Regions from separate parts of the Lysinibacillus sp. Y5S-8 genome, predicted to be linked through region 1. Evidence: riboswitches for the same ligand, from Rfam matches in the RefSeq annotation. Region 1 holds a riboswitch; each other region holds the start of a gene.

Region 1 (10,786 bases):
GTACTTGATGAATATAAGGCGGTCTATTTCGTTCATTCAGAAAATCCTCTGATAGTTCCTGAATACGTGTAGCTACACCCTTTACGATTTGCATACTTCCACAGTTTGTACATATGGTAGCTTCGTTACCTAGTCGTTCTCCACATTTAGCACAGACCGTTTGATGATACTTGCCAAGCAAAGGATTTAAACCGTAATTCGCTGTTACTGCTCGACCTTGTTGTTCATGTAGAGCCATTTTTAATTCTGCAAAATTTGCTTCTGCTAATTGTAACTTTTGATACTCACGTGCCAGTTTTCCAAGCGAATGAGCATCAGAATTACTAACGAACGTATATGCTTGTAATTCTTTGATACGACTTACCATATTGGTATCAGAGCTTAACCCTAATTCAATGGCATCGATAAGCTGTGGATCAAAGACTTCTGTTAAGCTACGCTCAACCCCTTTACCAAACAAACTTTTAAATGGTGTAAAAACATGGGCAGGAATAAACAAACCTCCCAATTCATGCACCTTTTGCTGTAATGTGAGACCGTCACAATAAATTCGCTGAGAACTCAAGTGGATATTTTTCATATGCTGGGACATCCAATCAGAGAACTGCTTCATAAGCATCAATGTTGGAAAGTAAGCAAGCACATGAATAGGTCCATGACAATATTGATCGTAAATTTCGATTTCCGACCCTGGAATCAACGTTGTTTCCTGAAAACGTAGGCCGCCCTCTTTTAATTCCTGTAGTTCACCTTGTTCAATCATCTCCATCATTTCTTCGATTACTTCGGGTGAATGACAATCAATAATCCCAATAATATCTAATCCCTTTCTAGCACTAGCAGTCTCTAAAATTTTTGCTAACGTTAACGTTTTACTGCCAGTAATTTTCACTGCACGCCCACTATAAGTACGCCCAATATGTATATGTAAATCTGCATAAAATATTTGCATTTCAATCGCTCCCTTTAATATTTCAAGTACGTAAATTTTTTTGTTCAAGCGGATTCAAGATAAAAATACCTTACATCACAGCAAGGTATTTCTCACTTTATTATGATGGATGATTGGCGGTAGTGCTATTATTTGTCTCATAAGCATCTGAACCATGTGATGACCCTGACGATGAATCATAGGCAACTAATGTCACACCAATCTTTTTTTCAAGCTCGTTAATTTTCGCAAGTTGCTGTGGATCTAATTGAGCAAATTTAATGTCTTCCATTATCATCAATCCTTTCACTCATAAAGTTCCCTGAAATAAAAAAAGTATACGTCATTCCACCTCAACACAATGGCGTACAGCTCTGTGATTTAACTAATTTCCAAACGTTTGTTGAACGAAAACGAAAATGACTGATATTCAGTCATTTTTTATTGACATTGTTTTTCTCCTCCTGTAACATAATAAACAAGTAAGGTAAAAGTGAGGGATTGCATGTCAAAGGAAGAAAAAATTATTCAAGCTGCAATTGAAGTTTTTCGCGAAAAAGGAATTGAAAAGACGAAGGTTTCAGATATCGTCAAAGCTGCTGGGATTGCTCAAGGAACATTTTATCTCTACTTCCCATCACGCCTTTCTGTCATGCCAGCTATTGCAAAAAATATGGTAGAAAGAATTATTACTACCGTAGATGAAGGTGTTTCAGATCATAAGCCTTTTGATCAGCAACTTGAAGAGGTTGTTGAAATCATTTTCTCGATCACAAAGGAATATGGTGATATCGTTGCACTCATTTATGCTGGAATTGCACAAACAGAGCATTTAAAAGAATGGGAAAGCATTTATGCACCATACTATGATTGGATGAGTAATTTCTTATTAACGGCTCAACAACAAGGCATCATTCGAGATTCAATTAATCCATCACGGTCAGCAAAGCTTATTATTGGTCTAATTGAATCTGCCGCAGAACAAGTTTATTTGTTTGATGACAGCAAGGATGAAACGATGACACTGCTTAAGCTTGAACTTCTAGACTTTTTATATCATGCACTTGGCCTACGTCACGCGTAAGTGACGTTCTCTTTTATCCACAAAATGACTGAACGTCAGTCATTAATTCTATCAATGAAAGGATTTTAATTATGCAAAAAGAATGGTTATATGTCGGTCTAACAAGTTTATTTGAGTTGTTTTGGATATTTGGTTTTAATGTAGCAAGTTCCTGGTGGCATTGGATTATTATTGTGTCTATAATTGCTATCGATTTTCACTTCTTATCAAAAGCTTGTGAAAACCTACCTACTGGTACCGTATACGCTATTTTCGCTGGTGCAGGTGCAATTGGCACTACGTTAATGGACATTTTTATTTTCGATGGAGAGTTTAATGCGATTAAAGGTATTTTCATGTTTATTTTAATATCGGGCGTTATTGGATTAAAATTAGCGGATAACGCACCAACAGATCACGATAAAAAGAAAGGAGTGAATGCATAATGGGTTGGGTATATATTTTATTAGCAGCAATAGCCGAAATTATAGGTGTTATTGGATTACGCTTTTATAGTCAAAATAAAACGATACGAAATTTATTATTATATGTCGGTGGCTTTGGATTATCATTTGCCCTTTTATATGCTTCCTTCAATTATTTACAGCTAAGCATTGCCTATGTTGTCTGGGTAGGTATTGGTACTGTCGGTGCAGTGCTTGTCAATATCATTTTCTTTGGTGAATCCAAAAATCTACCACGAATTATCAGTATCATCGCTATTATCATAGGTGTAGCAGGGTTAAAGGCCGTATCTTAATTAAACTACAATCAAAGGACATCCTTCTAATATCGAGGAATGTCCTTTGTCATTTAAACCATTGAGTATATCTTTGAACCTGTTACATTTTTATAATTAAACAGATACACTGCGGTCATTACTCTAGCTAATGAAAAATCCGTCTCCTGTATAAACATTGACTATTTTTCTAACTAAGAAACATAAAAACTCTTCCTGATATGACTGTTTCCTATGCCATGTATATTCGTAAATGCTACTTTCATAATGAATATATTATGTAAAATAGTTGTCCTTACTTTTTTAAACTTGACTGACCTTCTTTGCGAATTGATCAGGAACATACGTGAGGTATGGTTTACCAGTCAAGGAATGTGTTTGAATATCAGCAAAAACACCAAATACTTCTTGTAACAATGCTGGTGTTAGCACTTCCTCCGGTGTCCCATGACACACGATTCGACCTTGCTGCAACACGTAAATTTGATCACAGTACATTGCCGCAATATTCAAGTCATGTAAAGCCGCAACTACTGTTAAATGTAAGGTTTGAATTAAGTCCATAAGCTGAAGTTGATGTTGGATATCTAAATGATTCGTTGGCTCATCTAATATAAGCACTTGTGCTTGCTGTGCTAGTGCTCGTGCAACCATTACACGTTTTTTCTCTCCACCTGAAAGGGAGCTAAAGCTTCGTTTTTCTAAATGAGCTATACCTGTTTGCTTCAAAGCATCTTTAACAATTTGAAAATCTTGCTCTTGATCTAGCTCTAACAGTTTTTTATGTGGCGTTCTCCCCATGCTAACTAAATCATGTACAGTGAAATCAAATAAAACAGGTGTATCTTGACTAACAACAGCTAAATTCTTCGCAATTGCTTTACTAGATTGCTTTAAAATATCATGCTCATTTAATAATACCGTCCCGCTTTCAGGTTTTAGAAGACGATACATATTTTTTAGCAATGTTGATTTGCCACTACCATTAGGGCCAATTAACCCAACAAACTGCTTTTTCTTTATTTGAATACTTACTTCATGTAGTATACGTTGATCGTTAATGGAGAATGATACTTGCTTTGCTTCTAATGTCATATAAGTTAATCTCCTTCACCGAAAGAATAATTATTGCGACGGAGTAGCCAAATGAAAAATGGACCTCCACAAAAGGCTGTAATAATACCAATTGGCATTTCCTGAGGAGCAATGATAATTCGAGCAAAGGCATCAGCCCACACTAAGAAAATCCCCCCTATTAAAGCACTAATCGGTATCACATATTTATAGTTAGATCCCACAATTAAACGTACTATATGAGGGATAATTAGACCTACAAAACCAATAGAGCCACTGACTGCCACCAGTACACCTGTTAACAGGGAGACAAGTAATATAAGCTGAATCCGAAATTGCTGAAGATTAACGCCTAACGTCACTGCCGCTTCTTCCCCAAGTAAAAGTAAATTTAAATTTCGATAGTGTAGCCAGAGAAGCCCAAATACGACAAAAAATATGGAAGCTGGAATGATAATATTATTCCATTTAGCTCCTGCTAGACTACCTAGCATCCAAAACATAACAGCCTTTAAAGCCCCCTCTTGCTTTGACATCATTAAAATAAAATTAGAAATGGCCGTTAAAATAAAGGAAACAGCCATACCTGCCAATAACAGACGAAAAATAGAAACCCGTCCCCCAACACGAGATAAGAAAAACACCAGTGCAATGGCAAGTAATGATCCTAGAAAGGCTGATATTGAAAGCGCGTAAATACCTAAAAATGAAAAGGCTCCTAAAATAATCACAGATGTCGCTCCGACGGCTGCCCCTGAAGAAATCCCTAAAATATACGGGTCAGCAATGGAATTTCGCACAAGTGCCTGAATGGCTGCCCCCGCAATGGCTAATCCAGCACCAACAATAGCAGCCAATAAAACACGAGGTGCTCTTATTTGCCAAATGATAATTTCCTGTGAGCGACTCCAATCCTGCTCTATGGCATTTTGTATAAAGGGGATTTTAGAAAGAATAACTTTCCATACATACAATGGCGTAACTGATACAGAGCCGACCATGACTGCAAAGGTCATAGAAACAATTAATACGAAGAAAAGGATTAAGGAAAAAAATATAAACTTTTTATTCATCCGTTCTAAACTCCTACTGAATATTGATGAATGAAGCAATAAAAAAAGGTATTCCATACGCAACTACGCATAGAAATACCCTAGAATAAACAAAGTCAGAAAAAATCCAGCTATTGTCCGTAATTGCTTGCATCCTCGTGGGCATTACAGGTATTACTAACTGGCAGGTCTCCTGGCTTCGATTCAACACCCTATAATTGCCTTCCCATTCTTCCACAGTGGCAAATAATATTATAGGACTCCTCGTTACAGTTGCGGGACAGCGTCGGACTTACACCGACTTCCCTTTTAAGTGACATTATAAAATGGCACACCAATAGTACTTGAATTTATAAAATTGTGACGATTCTATCATACATTTTTATAGATTGTTAGTCTACATGGAATTTTATTTCTAAGGAAGAACAATATATAAGCTGTCTCTTCGCAGTTTTGAGCACAATAGCTATTTGCTCGTTATAAATTGGCTATCTATTACTTAATAGTTTTGGCATGGGAGGATACCCTACCACATATTAGCCACTTTTCCTATCACATACATCAACAACATTTCGTTCTCTTCATTCATGTCAAAAAGTGATTGACATCCATCATTTCTGCACATTTGTTTGCTACAGTAAGGGAAAATAGTGAGGAGGATATTACATGATATTTAAAAGAAAATGGTCTACTGGACTTCTAGCAGTAACGGCCTTAATTAGTTTAGCAGCTTGTGCGGAGGAGCAAACGAAGCCTGCATCTACTTCCAATAACACCGCTGAAGAAATGGATCATTCTACGATGAACCACTCAAGCTCAGGTGAAGTACCACCCACATTAAAAAACGCGGATAATCCGAAGTTTTCTGTTGGAAGTAACGTGATTATTACGGATGGACATATGGACGGTATGAGAGGTGCCGAAGCAACAATAATAGGTGCCTATAACACAACTGCCTATGTTATTTCCTATGAGCCAACTTCCGGTGGAAAACGTGTAGAAAATCATAAGTGGGTGATTCATGAAGAATTGATTGATCCAGAAGAAGCACCACTAGCTCCTGGCACAAAAGTAAAAACGGACGCAGCGCATATGGAAGGTATGGAAAATGCGACTGTCCGTATTGAGGAGGCTATCCAAACGACTGTTTATATGGTTGATTACACTTCGACCACAAATGGTGAAGCTGTTAAAAATCATAAATGGGTGACAGAAGAAGAATTAACCTCAAAATAATATAAACAACCTCTTCCAGCATTTCTGGCAGAGGTTGTTTTCTAGCTTTTGTGTTGTAATGATTTTCTATCAATTGACTTATGCCATTTATAGCCGATACCCCATACTGTTTGCAAGTAATCATCCACAGGGAAACCGCTTTTTCTTAATTTTTCTCGTAAATTACGCACATGAGAATCAATCGTACGATCTTCAATTGTCACATTATATCCCCAAACTGTGGTGATTAGATGTTCTCTAGAAAATACTTTGTTTTGATGATCTAAAAATAAAACAAGCATGGAAAATTCCTTTGGAGTTAGAGGAATTGCCTCATGTTGAAAATATAATTCAAAGGATTCTTTATCTAAACGAAGACCCTCAAAGCTAATAACTTTTTCATCTATTTTCGATCTTCTTAATACCGCATGTATACGTGCTAATAACTCTTCCTCATCAAAGGGCTTTAATATGTAGTCATCAGCACCGAGGTTTAAGCCTTTTACAATATCCGCATGCTCTCCCTTTGCAGTAAGCATAATGATGGGTACATCCCAAAACTTCCTAATTTCTTGGCACGCCTGCCACCCATCCATCTCTGGCATCATAACATCCAAAAGAATTAAATCTGCATGCCCATCTTCTAAAAAATCGAAAGCCTCTTGAACGGTAGACGCAGCTCTACAATAAAAATTTGGCTCTAAATAAAGGGTTAATAAATCTAACATTCTTGGCTCATCATCAATGCATAAAATGGTTTTCATCTGTTTCTACTCCTTTAAAAGATAATTCAAAAGTAGTCCCTTTATTTATTTCACTGCTAACCTTCACTTCGCCCCCATGTGCCTGTACAAGTTCCTTGACAATAGCAAGCCCCAGTCCAGAACCACCTAAAGCACGACTACGAGATTTTTCCACTCGATAAAATCGTTCAAAAATATAGGGTAAATCCTTCTTTGGAATCCCCTTTCCTGTATCTTGAACGATAATGCTTAAAACATCATTGTGTTTCTTTGCGGTGACTGAAGTCGTATCTCCTGACGCACAATAGATTAATGCGTTATTTAATAGATTTATCAGGATTTGCTCTAGCCTTGCTTCATCTACCCATACTGTCAAGCCCTCTTCATAACGTACAATAAAATGTATACCCTTCTCTTGAAAAGCAGGGCTTAGCTTTTTTTCAATGTTTGTAAAAAATGAATTTAAATGTACATTTTGTTGTTCAATCACAAACGAGTTTTCATCCATTTTAGCTAAATCAAATAAGTCTTTAATTAATCGAGAAAGTCTATTTGTTTCTTCTATTATAATGGCTAAATACTTTTGGCGATCCTGCTCTGTTAAATCCCGTTTCGAAAGAATGTCGGTATAGCCTTTAATAAAGGTTAGCGGTGTGCGAAGCTCATGTGCAATGCTCGATAAAAATTCCTTACGCTCATGCTTTAAATGATTCAGATCATTAGACAACAGCTGTATAGCATTCGATAAATCCCCAAGCTCATCTTTTCCATTGGTAGAAAGAGCGACTGTAAAATCACCTTTGCTCATTTTCAATGTGGCCTCTTTCATTTGAATTAATGGTTTGGCAAGCTGTCGAGATAGAACGATAATGACTGCTATAGTGACAAGACCAGATACTATACCAACGATGAGAAAATGTTTATTTAAACGTTTCATTAACGCATGAATGGAGTCTGTATTTTGAAACATAAAGACATAGCCAATCGTTCTTTGTTGATTTTGAATAGGACTAATAGTGGCAATCGCTTGAACCTCTTGCCAATCGTCTTGTAAGATCCTTCCCTCATACGGTATTTTTCCCTCAATCTTATGGATCATATCACTAATTTCTAAATCAGGTTGCGAAGAAACCAGTATTGTTCCCTCATAATCAGTCACTACTACATCCGTACTTTCATTAGATTCCATAAGTACCACATGTGCTAGCGTTTCCTCGTTGAAGTTCTGTTCTAATATCGTACGATGTGAATTTCCCCTTGCTTGCAAACTTGCTAGCTCTTCCTCAACTCTAGAATTGGTTAAGGAGACATGTAAAAAAAACATCATAAATGTTTCGATGCAAAATAATGTAATAAAAAAGATGATGCCAAGCTTTAGTGATAGTTTTCTCATCTGTAACCACCATTTTAGAATTTCTTAAAAGTATAGCGTGAAAGTATGAAGATTTCATGCAGAAACAACATTAAAAAAATGTCTATAACGAAATGGACCTCCACTAAGGGAAATCTCTTGATGTTAATGCTTCTTTTTGTGCAGGGTCTTGGATTCGGCACAACTTTATAAAACGATTGTCACAACCCAAGTACGTCAGCAATTTGTAACAGTTAATTAATTTTAGTATTTAATATTGCTTAAGCTATCTCCGTTAACCTGACTTGCTATAAAATTAGTTGATGAGTAGTGGATTGATTGAAGAAAAACAAGCGACTCCTTGGGGATTAGCGTCACAGAAGTAGTTTTGGAGAGAATAATGCGGGTGAAACAGCTCATCCGATGATCCTTGAAAGCTTAGCTCTATGCAAAGAACAAAGTGATCGTTCACAAAGGAAATCAACTTTGCTTTGCTCAACTGCCATTCTTATTTTTCTAATAAGATGACCCATAAGTAAAGTATACTTATGGGTCAGATTTTAATTAAATGTATTTTTTTGCCCAGTTTAAAAAGTTATCGATGACTACATCAAGGAATTTTACTGTACCTTCATCAGTTAAATTGCCTTCTGCATCGAATTTAGTGTGAACAGCACCAATGTAAACATCATTGCCGCTTAGTAATGGTGAATTAATGCCAGGAGAGAATAAAATATCGCGTAAATGTAATTGCGCTTTTACAGTACCTAAGTTCCCCATAGATGCACCCATAATGATAGATGGTTTACCAATCATTACTTTATCTACACGAGATAGCCAGTCAATGGCATTGACCATAACGCCTGGTACTGTACCATTATATTCTGGTGTCACCCATAGTACAGCATCTGCCGCCTTTACTTTTGCTTTAAAATCAAGAACCTCTTGTGGTGCTTCATTTTCGATATCTTGATTATACATTGGTAGGTCCTTTAAGCTTAAAACCTCAAGATCTAACTTTTCTGTATAACGTTTTTGAATAAATTGAGCTAATTGCATATTATAAGATTCTTTACGGATACTACCAACGATAGCTACCACTTTCATGATGTTTCCTCCTAAATGTACATTATTCATAGTATTTGTATAGCAATTCTATTTTATACCACATTAATAATAAGTGGCAAATTCTTCAACTGGCTTGCGATAGCCTCGTAAGCGACGACTGTCTTCTTTTTCTTTCCCAATTGTAATCATCAGTGCTATCTCCTTGGTTTCTGGCACATGAAATAGTTCTCGCAATTTCTGATGATCAAAGCCAATCATTGGACAAGTGTCCCAGCCGCGATTTTTTGCAGCAAGCATAAATAGCATGGCAGACAAAGACGCATTTCGAATAGCTTCATCCTTCATAAATGTCTCACCACGTTCTTCATAAAATTTAGTATTCTCTGCAACAATTTCTGCTAGTTCACTAGCTGTTATTATACCCAAATCAACCATACCTTGACTTAGTTCAGCAGTATCTTTATAAGCTTCTTTATCACCTAAGACAAGGATTACCCCTGAAGCTGAATGCACTTTATATTGACCAAATGCCGCCTCTCGCACCTTTTCCTTCATATCCTCATCCAGCACAACGATATAGCTTGCATGCTGTAAATTAAATGCTGATGGGGCGAGCTTAACATCCTCCAAAATAGGACGTATATCTTCCTCAGTCATCTTAACGCCCTTGATAAAATTATTAGCAGAGCGACGCTTATCAATCAGCTTGGAAAATTCCACTTATTAAACCCCCAATATAGTTATGTATTCATCCAATAGTAACCCTACTGAATGAAATAATATTACTCATATTCTTTATCGAACGTAATGGAGCTTCTTACAGTATCTATTGGACGAACGAGGCCTTCAATCTGCTCACGCTTTGGTTCTAAAAACGGTGGTAAGGACAGTTTCTCACCTAGCGTTTCATATGGCTCATCACCCATAAACCCTGGACCATCTGTAGCCAATTCAAATAAAATTTGAGGTGCTACCCGTGCATACAATGATTCAAAGAAATGACGATTTACATAGCCAGATGTATGGAAACCAAAGCTTTCAAAACGTGCAGTCCATTCATCTAATACTGCACGATCCTCTACACGGAAGGCTGCATGGTGAACCGTACCAAAGCCTTGTCGAGCAACAGGTAACACAGTGTTATGCTCTACAATAATTTGAGCGCCATTTCCACCCTCACCTACTTCAAATAGATGGAAATCCCCTTCTTCTGCAATTTCTTTAAAGAGCATCACTTTTTCTAGCATATCTTTAAAATATTTCACATTAGCTACACGAACAAATACTGGCCCTAAACCTGTAATTGCAAATTCTACTGGGATGGGACCATCTTGCCAAGGTGTGCCTGAAGCAACTCCTGTATTTTGCTCATCAGAAATAAGCTGATAGTGCTGATCGTCAAAATCAACAAAGGACAATGTTTTTTTACCAAACTGTTCTTTAATACCTGTATGTTTTACAGTCAATCGATCAAAGCGCTTTACCCAATAATCTAAAGCTGCATCAGTCGGTACACGGAAAGAAGTTTTTGATATTTCATTTGTTCCATG
Region 2 (10,786 bases), 180 kb from region 1:
AAATCTATTGTATCTTATCATAAATTTTCAGACTGTAAAGAGGTTTATAGGAAGACAGCGCTTCCACATAAAAAATCCCTCTCACACAGTTATGTGAAAGGGGTCATTGTTATGTTAAGCAGTAGGCTTGCAATTGCTCTCGTCTAGCAATAGTTAGGCCAAACTCCTGCTCTAAAAACTTAGTCTTTGAGCCATAATGGTAATCCATAGCATCCAATGCTGCTTGTAAATAGTCTTCTCGAGCAGACATTAATGCATAAAATTGCTGTAATTCTTGCTCATTATATTGATGTTGAATAGCCTGTGCCATTCTTTCTACCATTGGACGTAAATGGATATTCGTATTTAAATAGTCTTCCATAATCGTCTCCTCAGGTACATCTAAGGCTAGCAAAATAAGAGCTCCCCCTATACCTGTGCGATCCTTACCAACTGCACAATGGTGGACAAGACCCAAATTGTCAGGATTTTGTATGGTTTTCATTAACTCTTTAAAGGAAGGATTATTAAACGGCATCTGTGCATAAAAATCTCGGAACATTTCGGGGCTTACTGCTTTATAAAAATCTCTACCACCAGCATTTGTAGGCATTTCAAATGTATGATTCCCCTTCGCTGGTATTTGAATATATTGAGCGTGCGAGAACACAGGGTTAGGATTATGGTGTGCCTCATTATGATCACGATAATCAAAAATGGTTTTAATCCCTAATGTTTCAAATAGCTCTTTATCCGCCAGCGTCATTTTCCCAAGAGCCGCTGAGCGGTAAAATAAACCGTTCTTTACAATGCGCCCATCCCTTGTCCTATATCCCCCCATATCTCGAAAATTATAAACTGCCTCAAATGGAATTATCTTTGTCTCTAACTGTTCCAATTACTACACCTCCTAAAATTATCGAGCATTCTTACTTTTATTTTATAGAACTAACTCAATTAATTCCAATTTTCACACTAGGAAATAACAACCCACATAAAAATGGCTAGCTGTCAGTATACAGCTAGCCTTGAATGGTTTCTTATTTAAATAACTCTGGATAGACAGCCTTTGCTACTAGTTCTACGGCTTCCCCAATACGTGGGCCAGGTCGATTAGAGATATCTGTATCAAGAGTCTGTACTGCTTTATTTTGAACTGCTGTCACTGTGTTCCATCCATCACGTGCAAGTATTTCCCCTATTGGATCTTCTGTGTAGCTTACTGTCGTTAAAATAACATCTGGGTTTTTCACTATGACATCTTCCTCAGAAACTTGTGCCCAGCTGCTCAAGTCAGAAAAAATATTTTTAACATTGGCTGCATCTAGTATTTCTTGCTGGAAAGTACCAGAGCCTGCTGTATAAATATCTGGCTTAGGACTAACTTCTAAATAAACATTTTTCGGTGCTTTTACTTCCTTCACCTTTGTTTTAACGTCAGCTAATTTCGCTTTAATCTCTTCGTTTACTTCATTTCCTTTATCTGCAACACCCATTACAGCTGCAATCTGTTCGATGTCACCATAAACATCATCGAATGTAGCTGCTGATTTAATAACAAACACTTTGATTCCAGCATCTTCAAGTGATTTCATTGCATCCTTATCACCAATCGTATAAGCTATAACAACATCTGGCTTCAACGCTATGATTCGTTCACTGTTAAAATTCACAGAATCAGAAACCCGTTCAATTTTCTGTGCTTCCTCTGGGTAAGTATCGTACTCAGTTGCTCCTACGATTTTATCACCAACACCTAGAGCAAACAAAATTTCTGTATTACTTGGTTGCAATGATACAACTGTTTTTGGTACTTCTTTAAACTCTATTTCTACACCGCGATCATCTGTCACTTTGTAGTTTGTTTGCTCTGTTTGTTGTGTATCCTGTAAAGCGTCTTTATTTTTAGTATCTACTGAAGTACCACAACCTGCTAAAATCATTGCAAGGAAGAGTACTGTTAGCCATTGAACATTAAATAATTTCTTCATTATTATTCTCCTTTTTCTTTTTCATCGGATATGATTTACTAATAAATGGTATTTCAGCTATCCCTGCTTGTTGATTCATAAAGACAGCCATAACGAAGCACACATTGGCTAATAGGCCTAAATAATCAAAAAGAATAGCTGGAACCTCTCGTTCCTCCGATACTTTGTGTAATGTACGATATGATTTTTTGGCTTCACTACGGCAAAGATGTAGAGCAGCAGCAGCCTCCGTACCTTGAGGTAAGACAAAGTTTTGTATCTCTTCCTTCACATGACGAACATAAAAATCATAGCGCTCACTTAACCAAGCAAGATCCTCTTCTGTTACAGCTAGTTTTCCACGAACCGAGCCATTGACATGGTAGGCCATAGGTAAAATAACCATTAAATCTTCTACAACAGCTTGTACATCCTCTTTCTTAACTGCAGCTAAAGCAACTCCCAAATGCGTAGTCAGACTGTCTGTTCGAATCTCAAAATCAACCGTCGAAGCTTTCTCACGCATAAATGGATAACAAGAATAACGTGCATCTTTTTTCACTTGCGATCCCCCCACTTTCCATTATGAAAATTCTTGCATAAAAAAACGCCGCTCCTTTACGCAAAGGAACGACGAAAATAACATAATAATGGCCAAATTAACATGACATAGCCTATGTATTTGCCGTATATCCTCCTAGCTTCCGAGAAGTTTTTATACGTTCAAACAAAGGTCGGTCTCCTGGCTTGTACAGTTCATTACATAAAAAACGAATGTGTGATAAAGTACCTTCCCATCTCTTTTGAGACAGTGGCAAACCTTTATACTAGCTGTACTTACAGTTGCGGAAACAGCTTCGGTTTTTCACCGAATTCCCGATTATGCTTGTTAGCACCTTTTATTCTGCAAGAATAATTCACTTGTAAAGCAGTTTATCATATATTAATAGGAAAAAATAGCTGTGCTTTGAATGGATCGTCACTATTTCTAAAGAATAAGATAAACAAAACTGTTTTATAGTATAGTTTCAATTGCCTGTTCAATATCAAGTTGTGAATCTGTTGGTTCAAAGCGTGCAACGGTCTTGCCGTTAGCATCTACTAAAAACTTTGTAAAGTTCCAGCGAATATTACGACCATCTAAAAAGTTTGGGGCAAGTTGAACAATTGCTTCAGCAAGCATTTTTTCCTGCATGCTCGCCTTGCCAAACTTTCGAAAATCTACTTCATGTTTTAAATAATTGAATAATGGGTGGGTAGTCTCTCCATTTACTTGTACAAGCTCAAAAATCGGGAAGGTAACTCCATAATTCACTTTACAAAGATGCGTAGTTTCCTCGCCATCTTCAGGATTTTGATGACCAAATTGATCGCAAGGAAATCCTAGAACGACAAAATTATCTTTCCCATATTTATCATACATTTTTTGTAAGTCATCAAATTGATATGTAAATCGGCATTGATTCGCCGTGTTGACAATTAGCATCGTTTTTCCACGATAAGTTTCCATCGATAAAATTTCACCATTAGGTTTTCGTACTAAATAATTATAAATGCTCATGTCCTAGCCCCTTTTATTTTTTCATTTATTATAGTTGACTATTCAATAATTTACCAAATAATTTGCACAAAAAACACCATCTCGTTACGTTGAACGGATGGCTGACTTATACTTCTGCTTAGATTTAACGTCCTGCTCTTCATTAATTAAACGATGGGCAATGTCTAATAACTTTATGTCACTTGTCTCGTCATATAGCTTTTTAAAAGATACAATAATATCATGGCGAATGTGAGTCGGATGCTTCTCATCTAAACAAGTTTGAAATCTCTTTGCTAAATAAGACACCACTAAGTCACTTTGTACTTGACCTGCTAGCCCAATTTTCCAAATAGCTTGTAATGCATTTCTAGCTGTAACGGATCGTTCATCATAAGTCACAGCCCAAATCTTTAAAAAATCCTCCAATACCCTTTCTTCTGGGTCACTTTTTGCGGCTAAGGCGCATAAAATTTGTGCAGCACGTGCACGTGCATGACCATCTTTGTATGTAAGTGCTTGTACAAGCTGTTCCCAGACTGCATATGTCCAATCTACGGGTTCCTGCAGAATTTTTATTAGTTCCTCGTAAGATTCAATATCGCGGTCATGCTCTGTTAGATTATTAAAAAGTTGCAAAATCTCTTTCTCCATAATTTATCCCTACCTTTATTGTTTCAGAACGTAATAAAATTTGATTTATGGTACACTTAACTTAATTTTTTTCTCAAAGAAGGTGAGTTTATGAATAAATTTAATGCTAGGAAAATGATTTTCCGATTGATTGTGATTCTTTCTCTACTTGTAGCTGCCTATTTTGTAATCCCTGTATCCATGCCTATAATACTTGCTGGTGTCAGTGCATTTTTCTTAGAACCCATTGTTATGTTCTTTAAAAGGCGATGGAAAATGTCAAGGAAAATTGTAGTTGCTTTTATATACATAGTGAGTGTTATTGTTATCTCTATTATTTGCTATATATCCATTACACAAATTATGTCGCAAATAATTATATTGTCAAAGCAAGCTCCCTATTATATTTCCAAGCTATCAGATATGTGGCTTCATATGCAAGAAAATATTTCTAAATACACAGAGGACTTTCCACCTGAAGTAAGTGCTTCGCTTCAAAAAACCACTATGGATTTCATAAAGAAAGTTGAAGAATCCTTTTTAAGCTTCTTTAATTATAACAAAGTTTCAGCATTCTTTTCAGAGATTCCAAGCCTATTTATCAGTCTTCTCGTTTATATGATTGCTTTATTCCTATTTATGCTTGATTTGCCCAAATTAAAGGAAATCACTTATAAATATTTAAAGCCTAACACAGCAAAGAAAATAAAAATCATCTTAAATCGTTTAAAAGATGCAACATTCGGTTATATGAAGGCACACTTATTTGTAAGCTTTATCATAGGTGGCGTCACACTTATTGGATTACTATTAATCCAACCGAAATATGCAGTTACGATGACCATTATTATTTGGTTAATAGATATCGTTCCTTTCCTAGGGTCCATTATTATATTAGCCCCATGGGGACTATACCATCTATTAATGGGAAACACAGCTATCGCTGTAAAATTATTCATCTTAGCTGCTATTTTACTTATTATTCGTCGTGTCGTCGAGCCTAAACTAATGGGCGACCACATTGGCTTATCCACTTTACCAACATTAATTGCCATGTTCATCGGTCTACAGTTATTTGGTATCATCGGTTTACTCGTTGGCCCATTTGTTATCATTTTCTTTATTGCCTTAAAAGAGACAGGTGTCATTAAGCTAAATTTTAAAATTTAATGCAAAGTCATTACGCTTCGAGCTTACCTCTAATGCTCCTCTTAAGCACTGGAAATGCAAAATAAGTGTTCATCTCTCCTCGACAAAGGAGGTAGATGAACACTAAAGCAAAATAAAAAAGGTCATCTTTGTATATTTTTTCTCTACAAAGATGACCTTTTCATCATGTCAATCGTCTATTAAATATAGAGGCTTATTGAATACGACCAAAGCCTACTAAGTATTGATTCCACCAATCAAGTGATTCAATTACGATACCATTGTTTTGAGCATCGATCATTGTGTTGTTCCCTAAGTAAATGCCTACGTGAGCTACACCAGAACCATAGCTGAAGAATACTAAGTCTCCAACACGTGCTTCACTTGCTGAGATACGTTGAGTTACTAAATACTGCTGGGATGCTGTACGTGGTAAAGAAACACCTGCTTGTTTGTATGACCACTGTACAAGACCTGAACAGTCAAAGCCTGTCGATGGGTTACTACCACCCCAGACATATGGACGTCCTAGGAATTGTTTAGCTGTTGAAATAGCATCTCCTGAAGAAGCCGTACCAGCTCCTGAGCCCATAACAATTTTTTGTGGCACGCCGCCATCATTATTTTGAGTTGCTTGTACAACTGGAGTTGCTGCTTGTAGCGCACGTAAACGGGCTGCTTCTTCCTCAGCTGCTTTACGCTCTGCCTCTAAACGTTCTTCTTCTTGTTTCGTTGCAATTTGAGCTTTTAATGCAAGTGATTTCGCTTCATTTTCAGCCTTTTTCACTTCCATTTCGCTTTCCTTTTGTTGAAGCTCTTGGAACTGCTTTTGAAGCTCTTTTTGTTTTTCATCTAATGTAGCTTTTTGTTGCTCTAAGCTTGCTTTATCTGCTTCCTGTTGATCTACCAATTCTTGGTCAGCATCCATTAATGTTTTGACCGCTACGACACGATCCATTAAATCGGCAAAGCTTTTTGCTTCAAGAACGACATTTAAATAAACGCCTACAGTATTATCTTGTGCTTGGTATGCAGCCATACGCTCACTTAAAATTTTAGAACGTTGCTCGATACGTTTTTGTGTTTCAACAATACTAGCATCCACTTCTTTAATATCAGCTTGCACCTGTTTAAATACTTTCACCTTTGCGTCGATCTCTTGTTGTAACTTCTGTAGTTCTTCTTGTAATTTTTTAACTTGTGCATCAATTTCAGCCTTTTTCTCAATCATTTGTTGAGAAGTTTCTTCGGCATGTACTTCTGTTGGTTGAATTGTATTAAATAATAAGCCGCCAGCTAGTGCTAATGCTAGCACCATCGACTTACGCCATTTATTGCGCTTACCCACTGATCTTCATTCCCCTTCATTTGTCAATTTCGCTCTAGATATTCTTATGTAATCACTTGAACGATTCTATTTTAATCAAATGTTCTTATATTTATTTTAGCCTTTTAAAGTTTAGCATTTTCGGCATAACTTTTATACTATTTCATGTCTATTTAATACATTAGTAAAACTCGAAATATTTCTGTAATATTTGCAAGAAAACTACTTTATTCTACAAAACGCCACTTTATTCTGCCTATCGCTACTATTAGCTGATTCGACATTAGACCTACGCATCACTTTGTAATGTTTTTGTAATATTTTATTCAAATATTTCAATGAAAAAGGTAGGGAATCAATCCCTACCTACTGCTTCATCGATCTCAGCGCTTGTATAGATAATCTCACTAACAAAATTGCACATAAAAATAAGCCTAAATAGGCGGCTGTGTTTAAATATACCGCATACGAATCATGAATAAATTGTGAGATAGCTAAAAGAGCAACAGATATAATGCCAAATGTTATCCCTACTAGAAGCAGTACAAATCGAGAAAATAGATTTGTGATAAAACGTGCATTATGTTCATCTGAGAATATATCATGATGTAAAATGATTTTCCCACTTTCAACACGTTGAATGAGTTGATCTACCCTTCTTGGCATTTTTCGCAAAGTGGGAATCAGCATGGATAGTTCTTCTTGCAGTCGCTCTTTTGTTGCCATCGGTTCTTTAAATGGCTTTAGGAAAGACGCACGCATATATGTAGCAGAAAAATCCTTTGCCTCTGTAAATATATCGAAACGTTGATCAATGACCCGTAATGTGCCATCTAGCGTCACCAAGGACCGGAGAGCCAATCCTACAGCAGGATAAAATGCAAGTCCAAAATCTCTTACCACTGTAAAGAGCGCATGGATCAATTCTTCAGTTGGTATACGATCAACATAGGAGATTTTCAATAAAATTTGATCGATGGCCTGCTCCATTCTTGCGCGTTCTGCATGATCAGCATTTTCCACTAATAATGTTAAGCCATCATATAACACGCTTGAATCATTAAGCTGAATGCCCATCAAAAATAGCTTTAAGCCTTCTTGCTGTGTAGCTCCTAATCGTCCAACGGCTCCAAAATCGAGCAAAACGGGTGTGCCATCCGATTCATCAATATGAATATTACCTGGATGTGGGTCTGCATGAAAAATACCTGAGAATAGCATTTGCTCAAAAAAAGAATACAATACCGTTTTGGCAAAGTGCCTACGATCAATAGATAAACGTTTGAATTCTGATGCCCCATCCGCCACACTTTGTCCACGAATATATTCCATCACAATGATATTCTCATTACTATACGCTGTATAAATTTTAGGAATTCGTACCTTATAATCACTTTTGGCTAGCGCATTCTTCACCTGTAATGTGTTACGCACTTCAATATCTAAATGAATTTCCTCACGTAGTCCATCGGCAAACCCACCCGCTAACTCCCGAAAGCCTAATGACTCTGCCCAAGTCGATTTTGTTGAAAGCCAATTAGCAAATTCCTCTAAAATTTCAAGATCATCACGCATAATCCCTTTTACTTCTGGGCGCAATAGCTTGACGACAACCTCTTCATAATTTTTGAGTCGTGCCTTATGCACTTGGCCAATTGACGCTGCTGCAATGGGCTCCATTTGAAAATGACTAAAGATCTCATCCATAGGTTGTGGAAGTGAACCCTCTAAAATTTGTGTAACTTGCTCTGCTGGTAAAGGCTTCACACTATGTTGCAATCTTGCTAACTCATCAATAAAAATAGGTGAAAATAATTCTTTACGTGTGGAGAGGACCTGTCCAAATTTAATAAAAATCCCACCACACTGCTCTAAAGTTGCTCGTAGTGCAATCGCAAGCTCTTTTTCATTTTCCCGCTGCCTTGCATATTTAATTGTTTGCACAACACCGTTTGTAACAGCAATTTTTAATACCTGTCGCAAACGTTTCTGCTGTCGCCAATAGCTTCGCAGACGTAATAGCAAGGACTTTTGACCGTTACGACGATCTCCAGCCGTAATACCGCTTGGATCAAATAACTCAAAAACCAAATAAAGCAACATCGAGATAAGTAGCATACTACCAATCCAAATAAGTGTGCTAACCTCTGTCACTGTCTGCATCATCGTTTCAGACAAAAAATCTGTATGGCGTAAATAAGAATACCAGTAAACAAAAGAAGTTAGTGTCACACTAATGACGACCGATAGCACTCTGCGAACAAAATTAATATTTGAACCAATTAATCGTCCGCTCACAATATAAATCAAACCCGATACAATGAGGATTTGAATTAAAAATTTCAAAAAAATCAACAGTGTCACCCCCTGTGTCATTTCCAATTCCTACTACCGCTAGTATAGCAAATTTATGCCCTAACTTTCTTTTACAAGGAATATCTCTGAAATTTTGTACTATGTACTGCTTGATAATATACCCTTATAGGTATATTATTGATTTGTAGTATTCATTCTATATAAATAATCAATCACTAGAAATTAAATCCTTATTTAAAAGCATCCAAATACCCTAATATGTATTTTGAAAAGGAGTGTTTACATTGAGTAAAAAATTTATAGTAGTTGGTGGCGTTGCAGGCGGTGCGTCTACAGCGGCACGTATACGTCGTCTCGATGAAAAAGCAGAAATTATCATGTTTGAGAAAGGCCCGAATGTTTCTTTCTCTAATTGTTCCCTACCATTCCATTTGAGCGGGATTGTTGAAAATAGCGATAAATTGATTTTAATGACACCTCAAGCCTTTCAAACAAAATACAATATTGAAGCTCGCGTTCAGCAAGAAGTTATACGCATTAACCGCGCGCAAAAAACTGTCACGATTACGGATTTGAAAACTGGTGCTGATTATGAGGAAAGTTACGATACGTTAGTTCTGTCGCCTGGTGCAAGTCCTATCGTTCCAAACTTAGAAGGTATTCATTCTGAACATGTCTTTACTATTCGAAATGTGGTGGATATTGACCGTTTAAACCGTTATCTACAAACGGGTAATGTGCAAGATATTGCTGTAATTGGCGGAGGCTTCATTGGTGTAGAGGTAGCAGAAAATCTAAAGCTTGCAGGCTTTAATGTATCACTAGTCGAATTTGGTCAACAAATTATGGCACCGTTCGATTATGACATGGCTCAAATATTGCACAAGGAAATGGCTGACAAAGGGGTTCAAGTCATTGTGAACGACGGCCTCGCGCAAGTTGTACCCGAATATGTGGTATTAAATTCAGGCAAGCAATTAAAAGCACAAGCAGTTGTATTAGCCATTGGCGTTCGCCCTGAAACCAAATTAGCTAAAGAAGCTGGCCTAGCTATTGGTGAACTAGGGGGTATCCGAATGGACGCTAATTATGTGACATCTGACCCTTCCATCTATGCTGTAGGAGATGCTATTGAAGTATTCCATCAGCTTACTCATAAACAAACGCGTCTAGCTTTAGCTGGTCCTGCTCAACGACAAGCACGTACCGCAGCTAACCATATGTATAGTATCCCACAGCATAACAAAGGGGTTATTGGTTCTTCGAGCGTACAAATTTTCGACCTTGTATGTGCTTCAACAGGTTTGAACGAAAAAACAGCTCTAGCAAATGGCTTTCAAGCAAAAAGTGTTTATTTAATTGCACCAGACAAAGTAGGATTAATGCCAAATAGTAATCCGCTTCACTTTAAACTCATTTACGAAACACCAACTGGGAAGGTTCTTGGTGCACAGGCGATTGGTAAAGGGAATGCTGATAAACGAATAGACGTTATAGCCACTCTCATCACAATGGGCGGTACTTTAGAAGATTTAAAGGAACTAGAATTATCCTATTCTCCAATGTTTAACACTGCACGTGATATTGTAAATTTGGCAGCACTTGTAGCACAAAACCAATTACACGGGAACTTCAAACAAATAAAAGTGGATGAAGTTAGGCCACTCATTGAAAAGCAAGCCTTTTTCTTAGATGTGCGTGAAAAGAATGAATTCGAATCTGGTCATCTCATTGGCGCCCATCATATACCTTTAAGCGAACTTCGAGAACGAATGGATGAGATACCAAAGGATCAGCCTGTTTATGTACATTGCCGATCTGGTCAACGAAGCTATAATGCGGTCATGACTCTACAAAATAATGGCTATTCTA
Region 3 (10,786 bases), 1.8 Mb from region 1:
GTGTTTCATCTTTGACACTAGCTGTAGCCAGCTTAAAGGAATTAACAGCCCATTCTAAGTAAGCTCCCCATTCTTCTTTTCGTAGCGGTAAACCTTCTCTTAGAGCTGGCTCATCCACTTGAATAATTGAAATACCTGCGTTTTCTAGTGCCTCAACCTCTTTGCGAAGTGCTAATGCAATTTGATAAGCGACATCTTTACGTGACAGATCGTCTCGCACAAAGGACCAATTTAATATCGTCACTGGTCCTGTCAGCATACCTTTTACAAAGCGCTTTGTTAAGCTTTGAGCATAGGCTGACTCTTTTACAGTTATTGCTGACGACCACGCAACATCTCCATAAATGATCGGTGGCTTGACACAGCGCGAGCCATAGGAAACGACCCAAGCTTTTTTTGTAAAGGCAAAGCCAGTCAGCTTTTCACCAAAGTATTCAACCATGTCTGTACGCTCAAATTCACCGTGAACGAGTACATCGATATCTAGTTCCTCTTGTATCGTAATCCAGCGTTTTGTTTCCTGCTCTATAAATGCTTCGTAGGCTTCATTCGATAATTGTTTTTTACGCCAAGCATTACGATTCCTTTTCACCTCATCAGATTGTGGGAAGCTTCCGATTGTCGTTGTTGGAAATAGCGGTAACGCTAACGCTTGCTGCTGCATCTTTTGACGCTGAGCAAATTCACTATGTCGTTCAAAATCTTGCGTTGTCACAGTTTGAACTGCTTGATGGATCAACTTGTTTTGACGGATTGGATGGTTTTTTAGAGCCTCAATTGCCTTCATACTTTCAGAAAAATTATGCTGTAAGATACCCTCTGTATCTCGTCTACATTTAGTTAGCTCCGTGATTTCTACAATCTTTTCATCTGCGAAGGCTAAGGCATGCTTCAGAACAGGGTCAATCTCATTTTCAAGAGCAGTTGTGATCGGTACATGTTGTAGATTGCTGGATGGTTGAATCCATAGCTCTGATGCATTACTTAAATGCTCAATTGCCTGAATTGTAGCATTGACCTCCGCTAAGTTGGAACGCCAAATATCACGTCCATTAACAACCCCGACTGCCAATACTTTGTCCTGAGGGAAACCATATTGACGAAGTGACTCCATATTTCCTTTATAGCCATGAACAAAGTCTAGGCCAAATCCTTCTACAGGCAATGTAATCAATGTTTCATAGCCGCATAATGCTTCAAAATAAGTTTGCAGCATGATTTTCGCTTCTGGAACGGCAACGGCTAACTGGTCGTAAATCTCTTGCACAAGCTTGATGTCTGCTGGATCAAGGGTTGTGACAAGTGATGGCTCTTCTAGTTGAATCCAATTTGCACCTGCCTCCACTAATTCTTTTAATACTTGCGTATAGAGCGGTATTAGAGCTAATAAGTATTCAACCTGTGTGAATTTGCTATAGCCTTTTGTTAACTTGCAGAATGTATAGGGACCAATCAATGTTGGCTTTGCAATAATACCGTACGTTTCTTTCGCCTCTATGAAATCGGCCAACACTTTATTTTCTGTTAGTTTCAAGGCCTGTCCCTCGTATTCAGGAACAATATAGTGATAGTTTGTATTAAACCATTTTGTCATCTCACTAGCTACAGCTGTTTTATTCCCTCTTGCTACGCTGTAGTAGGTAGATAAATCTACTTTCCCTCCCTGCCAGTTAAAGCGTTTTGGGATGAGACCAAACATTAATGCTGTATCTAACATTCTATCGTAATACGTAAAATCGCCAACTGTCACCATGTCGATGCCAAGCTGTAGCTGCTTGTCAATTCTAGCTAAACGGATTTTCTTTAAACTATCCTCAAAATCCTCTTCAGAAAGCTCGTTGCGCCAAAATGCTTCTAATGCTTTTTTCCATTCGCGATCTTCCCCGATATACGGGTAACCAATGAGTGTGCTTGTATAGGTCATTTTTATATCTCCTTTTCAGAAAAAAATAAAAAGCCATTTTCCAAGGAGGAGAATGGCTGCTAGTTAAAATTTTTAATGCTAAAACAATACGAAAAAAGTATCTACTTTCGCATAAATCATTTGTTATCGCACAGTGCCGATTTGGTCACTTTTCACCACCTATTTCCACGTAGGTATTTGGTGTGTACTAGAAATTGGCAGGTCTCCTGGCTTCTCATCAACACGCCTCACAGCCTTCCCGGTTTCCCAGTGGCCTTTGTGATTTGCTCCGAATAACAGTTGCGGGACAGCGTCGGATTTGCACCGACTTCCCTTTTAAGCCAAACTTTCATTTGGCACCAATTCTTACACATTATTCAATTATGCTCCTACTATAACATATCTTTCAGAATAGTAGAAATAATTTTTATACGATTATCTAAATTATTTCTATATTTATTGTCGGAATTGGTTTAAGAAGACAAGGCTACATTGTATTCCATAAAAAAATTTGTTACTATAAAAATACAATTATGAGAGGACTGATGAATGGACGATGATGAACTAATCTATATTTTTATTTGAAATGAATCACTTCAAACGACAAAATATAGGATTAGTCTATCCATTTTTAATAATCAGTTTGCGTTTATTTGTCATGATGCCATTGACAAATAAAGTTTATTCAGTGAGAGACTAATCCTTCCAATATCCAATTGGGGGGATTTTTTCTTGCTCTCATAGTTTATTCTGTATCTTTCATCTACCTAATAAAGGAGAGAAAAAATGAGCGATTCTGATACTATTGTGACGCATGTGATGCTCCGTATAAGTCGTTAGCATCCATCAACTTATACGGAGAGATTTAGCATCGATGGATGTACCGACTTTGTATAAAAAAAGAAAAATGATTTGCTATACAAAGGAGGAATTATCATGTCAATGATACAAGTACAAGACTTAACGTTTTCTTACCCAAGCAGCTTTGATCATATTTTTGAGGGTGTCAACTTTCAGATCGATACAGATTGGAAACTTGGATTTATCGGTAGGAATGGTCGTGGGAAGACAACATTTTTTAATTTGCTATTAGGGAATTATGAGTATAGTGGGAACATCATTTCTTCAGTAGAATTTACTTATTTCCCCTATCCTGTTTCAGACCCAAACAAATATACGTACGAAATTTTTGAAGAAATTTGCCCTCAGGCAGAAGATTGGGAATATATTCGTGAAATAGCCTATCTAGATGTCGATGCTGAGGTCATGTATCGCCCTTTTCAAACATTATCTAATGGAGAGCAAACAAAGGTGTTGCTTGCAGCGCTCTTTTTAACAGAGGGACAGTTTCTATTAATTGATGAGCCAACCAATCATCTCGATACAGATGCACGAAAGACGGTCTCTGATTATCTACGCAAGAAAAAAGGATTTATTTTAATTTCGCATGACAGAGCCTTTTTAGATGGCTGTGTTGATCATATTTTATCGATCAATAGAGCCAATATTGATGTTCAAAGTGGTAATTACTCAACTTGGAAGTTAAATTTTGATCGACAGCAGGAACATGAAGAAGCAACTAATCAACGTCTGCAAAAAGATATCGACCGTTTAACGCAGTCTTCCAAGCGTTCGGTAGGTTGGTCTAATCAAGTGGAGGCTTCCAAAAATGGAACTACGAATTCGGGTTCTAAGCTGGATAAAGGCTTTGTTGGACATAAAGCAGCCAAGATGATGAAGCGAGCAAAGAACTTGGAATCTAGGCAGCAAAAAGCGATTGATGAAAAATCAAAACTGCTAAAAAATGTTGAAAAAACGGAATCTTTAAAAGTACAACCATTAGCATTTCCATCAAAAGACATGGTTGTTGTAACGGATGTATCGATTCAGTACGATGACAACTTTGTGAATCAGCCTATTAGCTTCAAGGTGACGCAAGGTGATCGTATTGTTCTCGATGGCAAAAATGGAAGCGGAAAAAGTAGTATCCTACAGCTGCTTCTTGGCAAGCCTATACAGCATACAGGCTCTATACATTTAGCTGCTGGCCTTATTATCTCCTATGTTCAACAGGATACTGCTCATTTGAAGGGATCGTTATCGGATTTTATTGAAGAGCATGCTATAGATGAGACGTTATTTAAATCTATTCTGCGGAAGATGGACTTTGAGCGAATTCAATTTGATAAAGACATCTCACATTATTCAGGTGGGCAAAAGAAAAAGCTGTTGATTGCCAAAAGTTTGTGCGAAAGAGCACATCTCTATATTTGGGATGAACCCTTAAATTTTATTGATATTTATTCGCGCATGCAGATTGAAGAGCTTATTAAAAGTTTTAACCCTACAATGATTTTTGTGGAGCATGACCAAGCCTTTCAACAAACCGTGGCAACGAAAACAATATCTTTGTCATAAAGGAATCATTTAGAGAAGAGTCCATTTTCAAAATGGATTCTTCTTTTTAATGATATTGAAACCAAGTGACACCTTTATAAGCTATCAGCTGCAAAAGAAAGACGGCATATGGACCGTAATAAATAAAGCAAGTAAGCCAGGTAAGAAAATGCAGCATCAATTACCCTAGTATATATAAAGAAGAATGGGAAATTTAATTTTTCCCATTCTTCTTCTTTTGTTAAATAATTTTATAATTAACATTCTTTCTATCATCCCATTTGTGGGAAACTCCTTAATGGCTAAATCTTATTATCTTTATCGTTTGCATGGGTCCATTCCACATTATTGAAGGAAAATATTAAGCATTAAAATTTTTCTGAAAGAGTGTTATGATCAGAAAGGATTTATGATTGATGGAGGATTTAAATGAAGGTTGATTTTGAAGAATTATTACATGGTGTTTTTTCATCTTTGCATGCGATAGAAGGCGTAAAGTCTGTCGATTGCATTCTTGAAGTTTTAAAAGATCGAATTGTTTTTCCGGAGATTACTATTTTAATACTGAATGCTAGGTTTGAATTGATCTATTTGTTTAATGAACAGAAAGTAGTGTTTAAAACGTTAAGAGAAGCTTCGATTGATTCAAATTATATAGAAGAAATCAATTTAATTAATCAGCATTGTAGTTCCATTGAAGGTATTCTAAATGATTTTATTAACACAGATACACTTAAGAATTATTCTTTAAGCCTTCTTTCCTTAAAGTATAAAGAGAAAATTCCGAATAGTTAATATTGTGACAAAGATAGCGTTATGAAAAATGGAATTTGGTAAGAGTTTCTTCTACCAAACTCCATTTTTTAACTCGCCAAGTCTTACAATTTCTGTTGAAATAAGATGGTTTGTGCAATGCCAATAAAATATGCTGATTCCGCAATAATATGATTTAACACAACTTTTGCTGTTACATGCATAAGTCCCTCTCCACTTCCACTGATCTATAGAAATAGAGCTTTCAAAGACAGTCACAACATGCTAGGGCTATCAAACCATGCATTTTTTAATAGCTTAATCCCCTTGTCAATCTCTTCTACCTCTAAATTTGCAAATCCAAGCAAAACTTTTGCATGCTGTATGACGGAAGGATTGGCGTAAAAAATAGAGGTTGGGTATACTTTTACACCTGCCAGTTTTGCTGTTTCAATTAGTTCTTCTTCAGACATTTTATTATTTGGTTCGAGTAGAATATGTAAGCCACTACTAGCCCCATGTATTTTCACGTTATCCCCTAATATTTGATGAATGGACTTTAGTAAAGCCTCATATCTTCTTTTATAGCCATTCCGTGTTTTATTCAAATGTCTCTCCCAATGCCCACTTTCCATAAATAACTGTAAGGTATGCTGATGAAGTCTCGATACAGTTTGAACATAGTAGTTGTTGTTATTAAATAAAAGGGTTAATTCCCTTGGTAAAACCATATAGCTTAGCTTGATGGAAGGAATCAATGATTTTGAAAAGGTGCCCATATAGATGACGCGGTCATTCGAATCTAATCCTTGTAGAGCAGGTATAGGTTTACCTGCATATCGAAACTCACCATCATAATCATCCTCAATAATATAAGCATTTTCATCTTTTGCCCATTCTAATAATGCTAGTCTTCTTGAAATCGGCATAACCGTTCCAATGGGGAATTGATGGGAAGGAGTGACATAAACAGCCTTGACCCTACTTTTTCTTAACTGTTCGATATGAATGCCTTGTTCATCGAGAGGAATGGGCTTCATCTTTATACCATGATCCTCAAACAAGTAACGAACGCGATAATACCCTGGATCTTCCATAGCAAAAAGCTCGTTTCTTCCAATTAAATTACATACGATGCCCATTAGAAATTGCAGACCTGCACCAATGACAATTTGGTCTCCTTGGCATTGAACCCCTCTTGCTTCATAAAGATAGCTTGCGATGTAATTCCTTAATTCAAGCTCCCCTTGCGGATCTCCATATAAAAGCAGATGAGCCTGCTCTTCATTCAGGCTTTGCAGTGTTAATGTACGCCATATTTTATAGGGGAAATCTTTTAAATTGATATCTCCATAATTAAAGTTGTACTTAATTGAAGATAGCTGTTGTTCCTGCGGAGTCGCTAACTGCGGTTCAAAATGATTAGAACTTGTTTGAAAATAGCCCCTTTCGAGTTCTACAACATAAAGCCCCTCTCGTTCTTTACTAATTACATAGCCCTCTGCAAGGAGCTGCTGGTAAGCTGCATCAACCGTGTTGCGACTAATCTGTAAATGTTTAGCTAAGCTGCGTTGAGACGGCAATTTGGTTTGAGCTAAAATATTTCCATTTTGAATTTCAGCTTTTATATAGCTGTATAACTGAAGATAAAGTGGTTCTTCATTATTCAAGTTGGGTGTCATTTCGAGCATGGCTTATTGGCTCCTTTGAAAATAGCTTTGCTGGCACTTTTAAGAGGTACCAGTGATTGATTATAATAAAATCTACATTGTAGAGGAGAAAATGTAAAGACGTGTGATCACAATAGTTTGTTTATTTAAAAAGCTCACAATGATTTGATGATATAAGGAGAGATTTGTATGTATATTCCAAAGTATTATAAAATAACGGATTTTGAAGAAATCAAAGATTTTATTCAAAACAATTCCTTTGCGACAATTGTTTCAATTCGAAAAGGTAAACCAATAGCAGCTCATATCCCTGTACTGCTAAATAAAATTCAGGATGACTATTACCTGACAGGTCATTTAGCTTATGGAAATCCTTTATGGAAGACTTTTGAGGACGTGAATGATCTTCTCGTCATATTTAATGGGCCTCATGCCTATATTTCTTCCTCTTGGTATGAGCATGAAGATGTGCCAACTTGGAATTATCAAGCTGTCCATGTATACGGAAAAGCAAGCCTTATGGAAGGAAAAGAGTTAGAGCAAGATTTGACTAGCTTACTAGAAAAATATGAGAAATTCCGAGAAAACCCTGTTTTGTGGGATAAACTATCGCCTGAGCTTTTACAGCAAGAAATAAAAGGGATTAAAGGATTTAAAATAAAGATAGACGAAGTGCAGGCTGCCTATAAATTAAGTCAAAATCGTAATGCTAATGATTATGCCAATATTATTAGCGAGCTTTATAAAGAACAACAACCTCAAGCTGATGCATTGGTCGAAGCCATGAAGAAAAATAGAAATGACTAATAAAAATGGTAGAAATGTTGTTTTATCAACGTTTCTGCCATTATCACTTTATTCGAGCGTTTTGGTCATGATGAGATCAATTTGTTCTTCATCCCCCATATAAAAAGAATGAGCACCTGTTTGAACAAAGCCAAGTTTCTTATAAAAACTGATAGCATGGTCATTTTTCTCCCAAACGCCTAGCCAAATGCTTATTTTGTTATGTGCAATAGCTATTTCCATTGCTTTATTGATGAGGTATTTACCAAGCCCTTTGCCTTGAAATTTATGTCGAATATAAATTCTCTCCACCTCGAGTGATTCATCCCCCATTTGTTCGGATTGTGCCTCATTGACATTTACTTTTAAATAGCCAGCTACTTCTTCATCATCATAGATAAAATAGAAGGCTGAATCGACATTGGTCAATTCCTGCTCTAGCTGATGATCATGAAATGCACGCTCTAAATAAGCTTTCATATTATCAGGCGAGTTTTGGTCTTTAAACGTGTCATTGAATGTTTCGATGCTTATTTCTTGAAGCTTTTTTAAGTTTGCTAGACTACATTCCTCTAATTTAACGGTCATTGCTTCCACTCCCTTATCGTGAACTCTTTCTAGATTTTATATTGCAAATGCAATAAAAAGAGTATATAGTCAATTTAACGTAATTTTATTGTATTTGCAATAAAAATGAAAAGAGGGCTTTCGTTTGAAATATATCTTTTATGTAGTAGGCATTTTCATTTTAACGCTAGGTATTTCTCTAACAATTCATTCCAACCTTGGGACTTCCCCTTTTGATGCGGTTTTAGTCGGATTGTCTAATCATGTAGGTCTAACTGTAGGAAGCTGGGAAATCATTTTGGCTATCCTATTAGTCGGTAGTAATTCCATATTAGCTAGACAAAAGCCTGAAATAGTAGGGCTGATCACAGCATTTATCACAGGTATAGGAATTGATATGTGGTTACTGCTATTAAATGATTTAGCAATACTATGGTATAATCAGGTGGTTTATTTTGGCATAGGGCTAGTTGTGACAGGATTAGGAACGGCAACCTATTTACATACAAATTTTGCGCCAATTCCTGTAGACCGACTAACCTTAATTATAAAAGAGCAAACAAACAAATCGATTTTTTTCTCAAGAACGGTTATTTACCTCTTTTTCTTAGTGTTGGCGATGTTGTGTAAAGGACCAATCGGTGTCGGTACATTATTAACGGTTTGCTTAGGTGGCTTTATCCTGCATTTCTTTATGCCCATTACTGGAAGAATACTAGATACTATACTGAATACGACCGTAAATGATCAAAATGAAAGCTAAAATAGAAAACCGGCTATTCGATGAAGAAGGAGTTCTAGTTTTGTGATAGCTACTCTTCATCAAGTTTCACTCCAAATTGATTGAAGATAGCCTTATATTTTTTTCGAAAATAGCCCATCGCTGTTCAGTTCCATCCTTTTTCTGCAATTCATGGTAATAACGCTTAGCTGCTGTTACATCATCAGCTTGCAATAACAAATGAAAGCTCTCTTCACCTAGATGTAAAAATGGGCCAGACGTGTAATAGTCTATAATGGATCTGGCATTAGTCATCGATTCAAAGAAATGAGGAGCCTCTTTCATCCCACGAAGTAGCATTTTTCTTAGACTATCCATATTCGCAGTAGGATGGATGGAAAATCGAGATCAGGTATACCTTCGACAATTGATTCAATTCTTGCTCGGAAGTGACATTCTGCTTCTTTTGGTGCTGTCAGAATCTCTTTCGATTGAATGTGTGCCAACTCGGTTGCGTAAATACCGCAATTCATATAAAACATGACATTATTAGCTGTATTACCAGCGGATTTTTGGAAATTGAACATATAGATAAGATTTTCGGTTGTTTTATAGAAATTCAAACTTTTCTTGTTGTAGCCAAGCATCGAAAGGAATGGCTTGATGTTCTGTTTTATTAACTTATTAAAAATCTGCTGCAATAGAATCCCTCCCATCAGGTTATTAAGTAATGAGGTTCACAGGTTAATTTCATTTCCTGTTAAAATGATGTCCCTCTCTTTGAATGGATTTTTCACCTCTTGATTATCGACTAATTCTTCCCAAATCATTTGTCATAATTCTATGTTTTTATATTTTGTTCAATGGTTTTTGGTTTTTTAATATAGATGAAATATATAAAATAGCACTTATATCCCTATACATCCAATAATTTCATATATTTTTGGTAAAATTACCCGTGATTATTGCAGAAGTTTTACACAGTTAAAATTAAGGTTTCAATTTAGCCGTTTAGGGGTAATCGGTAATATTATTGAAAAATAACTCTTGTCTCTTTCATGCTATTCTTACTTTAGTTCAAAAGCGAAAGTTTTTTGAAAGGAGTAAGATTTAATTGAAGAAAAAATGGTTACTACCCATTTTCGCCTCATTTATGTTCTTCACAGGCATAGGTGTTCATGAAGCGAAAGCGGCAACAATAGCAGATATAACAAATACAGCAAAAGCATATATAGGTGTACCTTATCAATATGGGGGCACAAATATTAAGACAGGTGTGGATTGCTCCGCATTTACACAAATTGTTTTTTCAAAGCTAGGGATTTCACTAGAACGTACATCCAAAGCTCAATATCAGCAAGGTACTTCGATTGCTAAAGATCAATTGAAGACTGGTGATCTAGTATTTTTTAATACTTCGGGAAGTGGTATCTCCCATGTCGGCATATACATAGGTGACAGCAGTTTTATTTCAGCTACTACAAGTTCTGGTGTTAAAATTGATAACATCAATGACCCTCATTACTGGGGATCTCGTTACGTAGGGGCAAAACGCGTGGCGAACTTCACTGAAAATGAGTTTGGAGAAGTAAAAGATGCTGAAATCGACTTTAGCGTTTATGCTTCACGTGGAGAAGTAGCTCTTAAACTGGCTAAGCAATTACAATTAGATACTAGTAGCACCAATTCAAGTTTTCCTGATGTAAAACCATCGTCTAAATATGCGGGTGCTGCTGAGGCACTTAAAAAAATCGGCGTTTTTACGGGGGATGAAAATGGCAAATTCAATCCAGGTTCTCCTATGACACGCGGTCAATTATCGAAAGTTTTAGTGGAAGCATTTCATTTAAAACAACAAGGAGCGGCAGAACAATTTGTCGATGTTCCAAGTGCTCATTGGGCAAACAATTATGTATCCATCCTCGCTTCCAATAAAGTTACAGTTGGTAAAGGTGACAATGTATTTGGGGTGAATGACAATGTTACACT

Evidence for each region. A riboswitch is a leader RNA that binds a small molecule or an ion and turns the genes downstream of it on or off. The one in region 1 is predicted to bind cobalamin.
Region 2: it holds a riboswitch for cobalamin, as region 1 does, so the genes downstream of both, V6670_RS20990 (hypothetical protein) here and V6670_RS20165 (iron chelate uptake ABC transporter family permease subunit) in region 1, are expected to answer to the same signal.
Region 3: it holds a riboswitch for cobalamin, as region 1 does, so the genes downstream of both, metE (5-methyltetrahydropteroyltriglutamate--homocysteine S-methyltransferase) here and V6670_RS20165 (iron chelate uptake ABC transporter family permease subunit) in region 1, are expected to answer to the same signal.

Annotation. Positions count from the first base shown of each region.
Region 1 covers NZ_CP145889.1:4,118,230-4,129,015, forward strand. Annotated here, with positions in the region: gene V6670_RS20135 (endonuclease Q family protein) at 1-952, opposite strand, end outside; gene V6670_RS20140 (hypothetical protein) at 1,053-1,223, opposite strand; gene V6670_RS20145 (TetR family transcriptional regulator) at 1,437-2,015, shown strand; gene V6670_RS20150 (SMR family transporter) at 2,087-2,440, shown strand; gene V6670_RS20155 (SMR family transporter) at 2,440-2,754, shown strand; gene V6670_RS20160 (heme ABC transporter ATP-binding protein) at 3,037-3,828, opposite strand; gene V6670_RS20165 (iron chelate uptake ABC transporter family permease subunit) at 3,834-4,880, opposite strand; cobalamin riboswitch at 5,025-5,213, opposite strand; gene V6670_RS20170 (YdhK family protein) at 5,526-6,095, shown strand; gene V6670_RS20175 (response regulator transcription factor) at 6,137-6,838, opposite strand; gene V6670_RS20180 (ATP-binding protein) at 6,816-8,210, opposite strand; gene V6670_RS20185 (NADPH-dependent FMN reductase) at 8,733-9,275, opposite strand; gene V6670_RS20190 (nitroreductase family protein) at 9,339-9,956, opposite strand; gene V6670_RS20195 (ring-cleaving dioxygenase) at 10,019-10,786, opposite strand, start outside.
Region 2 covers NZ_CP145889.1:4,298,390-4,309,175, forward strand. Annotated here, with positions in the region: gene V6670_RS20980 (tyrosine-protein phosphatase) at 110-877, opposite strand; gene V6670_RS20985 (ABC transporter substrate-binding protein) at 1,020-1,970, opposite strand; gene V6670_RS20990 (hypothetical protein) at 1,954-2,511, opposite strand; cobalamin riboswitch at 2,664-2,864, opposite strand; gene V6670_RS20995 (glutathione peroxidase) at 2,965-3,510, opposite strand; gene V6670_RS21000 (hypothetical protein) at 3,595-4,143, opposite strand; gene ytvI (sporulation integral membrane protein YtvI) at 4,234-5,292, shown strand; gene V6670_RS21010 (NlpC/P60 family protein) at 5,486-6,619, opposite strand; gene V6670_RS21015 (AarF/UbiB family protein) at 6,965-8,953, opposite strand; gene V6670_RS21020 (FAD-dependent oxidoreductase) at 9,199-10,786, shown strand, end outside.
Region 3 covers NZ_CP145889.1:2,355,329-2,366,114, reverse strand. Annotated here, with positions in the region: gene metE (5-methyltetrahydropteroyltriglutamate--homocysteine S-methyltransferase) at 1-1,924, opposite strand, end outside; cobalamin riboswitch at 2,103-2,282, opposite strand; gene V6670_RS11495 (Lsa family ABC-F type ribosomal protection protein) at 2,840-4,321, shown strand; gene V6670_RS11490 (hypothetical protein) at 4,730-5,095, shown strand; gene V6670_RS11485 (PLP-dependent aminotransferase family protein) at 5,329-6,744, opposite strand; gene V6670_RS11480 (FMN-binding negative transcriptional regulator) at 6,913-7,530, shown strand; gene V6670_RS11475 (GNAT family N-acetyltransferase) at 7,579-8,097, opposite strand; gene V6670_RS11470 (YitT family protein) at 8,222-8,839, shown strand; gene V6670_RS11465 (hypothetical protein) at 8,906-9,112, opposite strand; gene V6670_RS11460 (DUF4304 domain-containing protein) at 9,163-9,498, opposite strand; gene V6670_RS11455 (NlpC/P60 family protein) at 9,912-10,786, shown strand, end outside.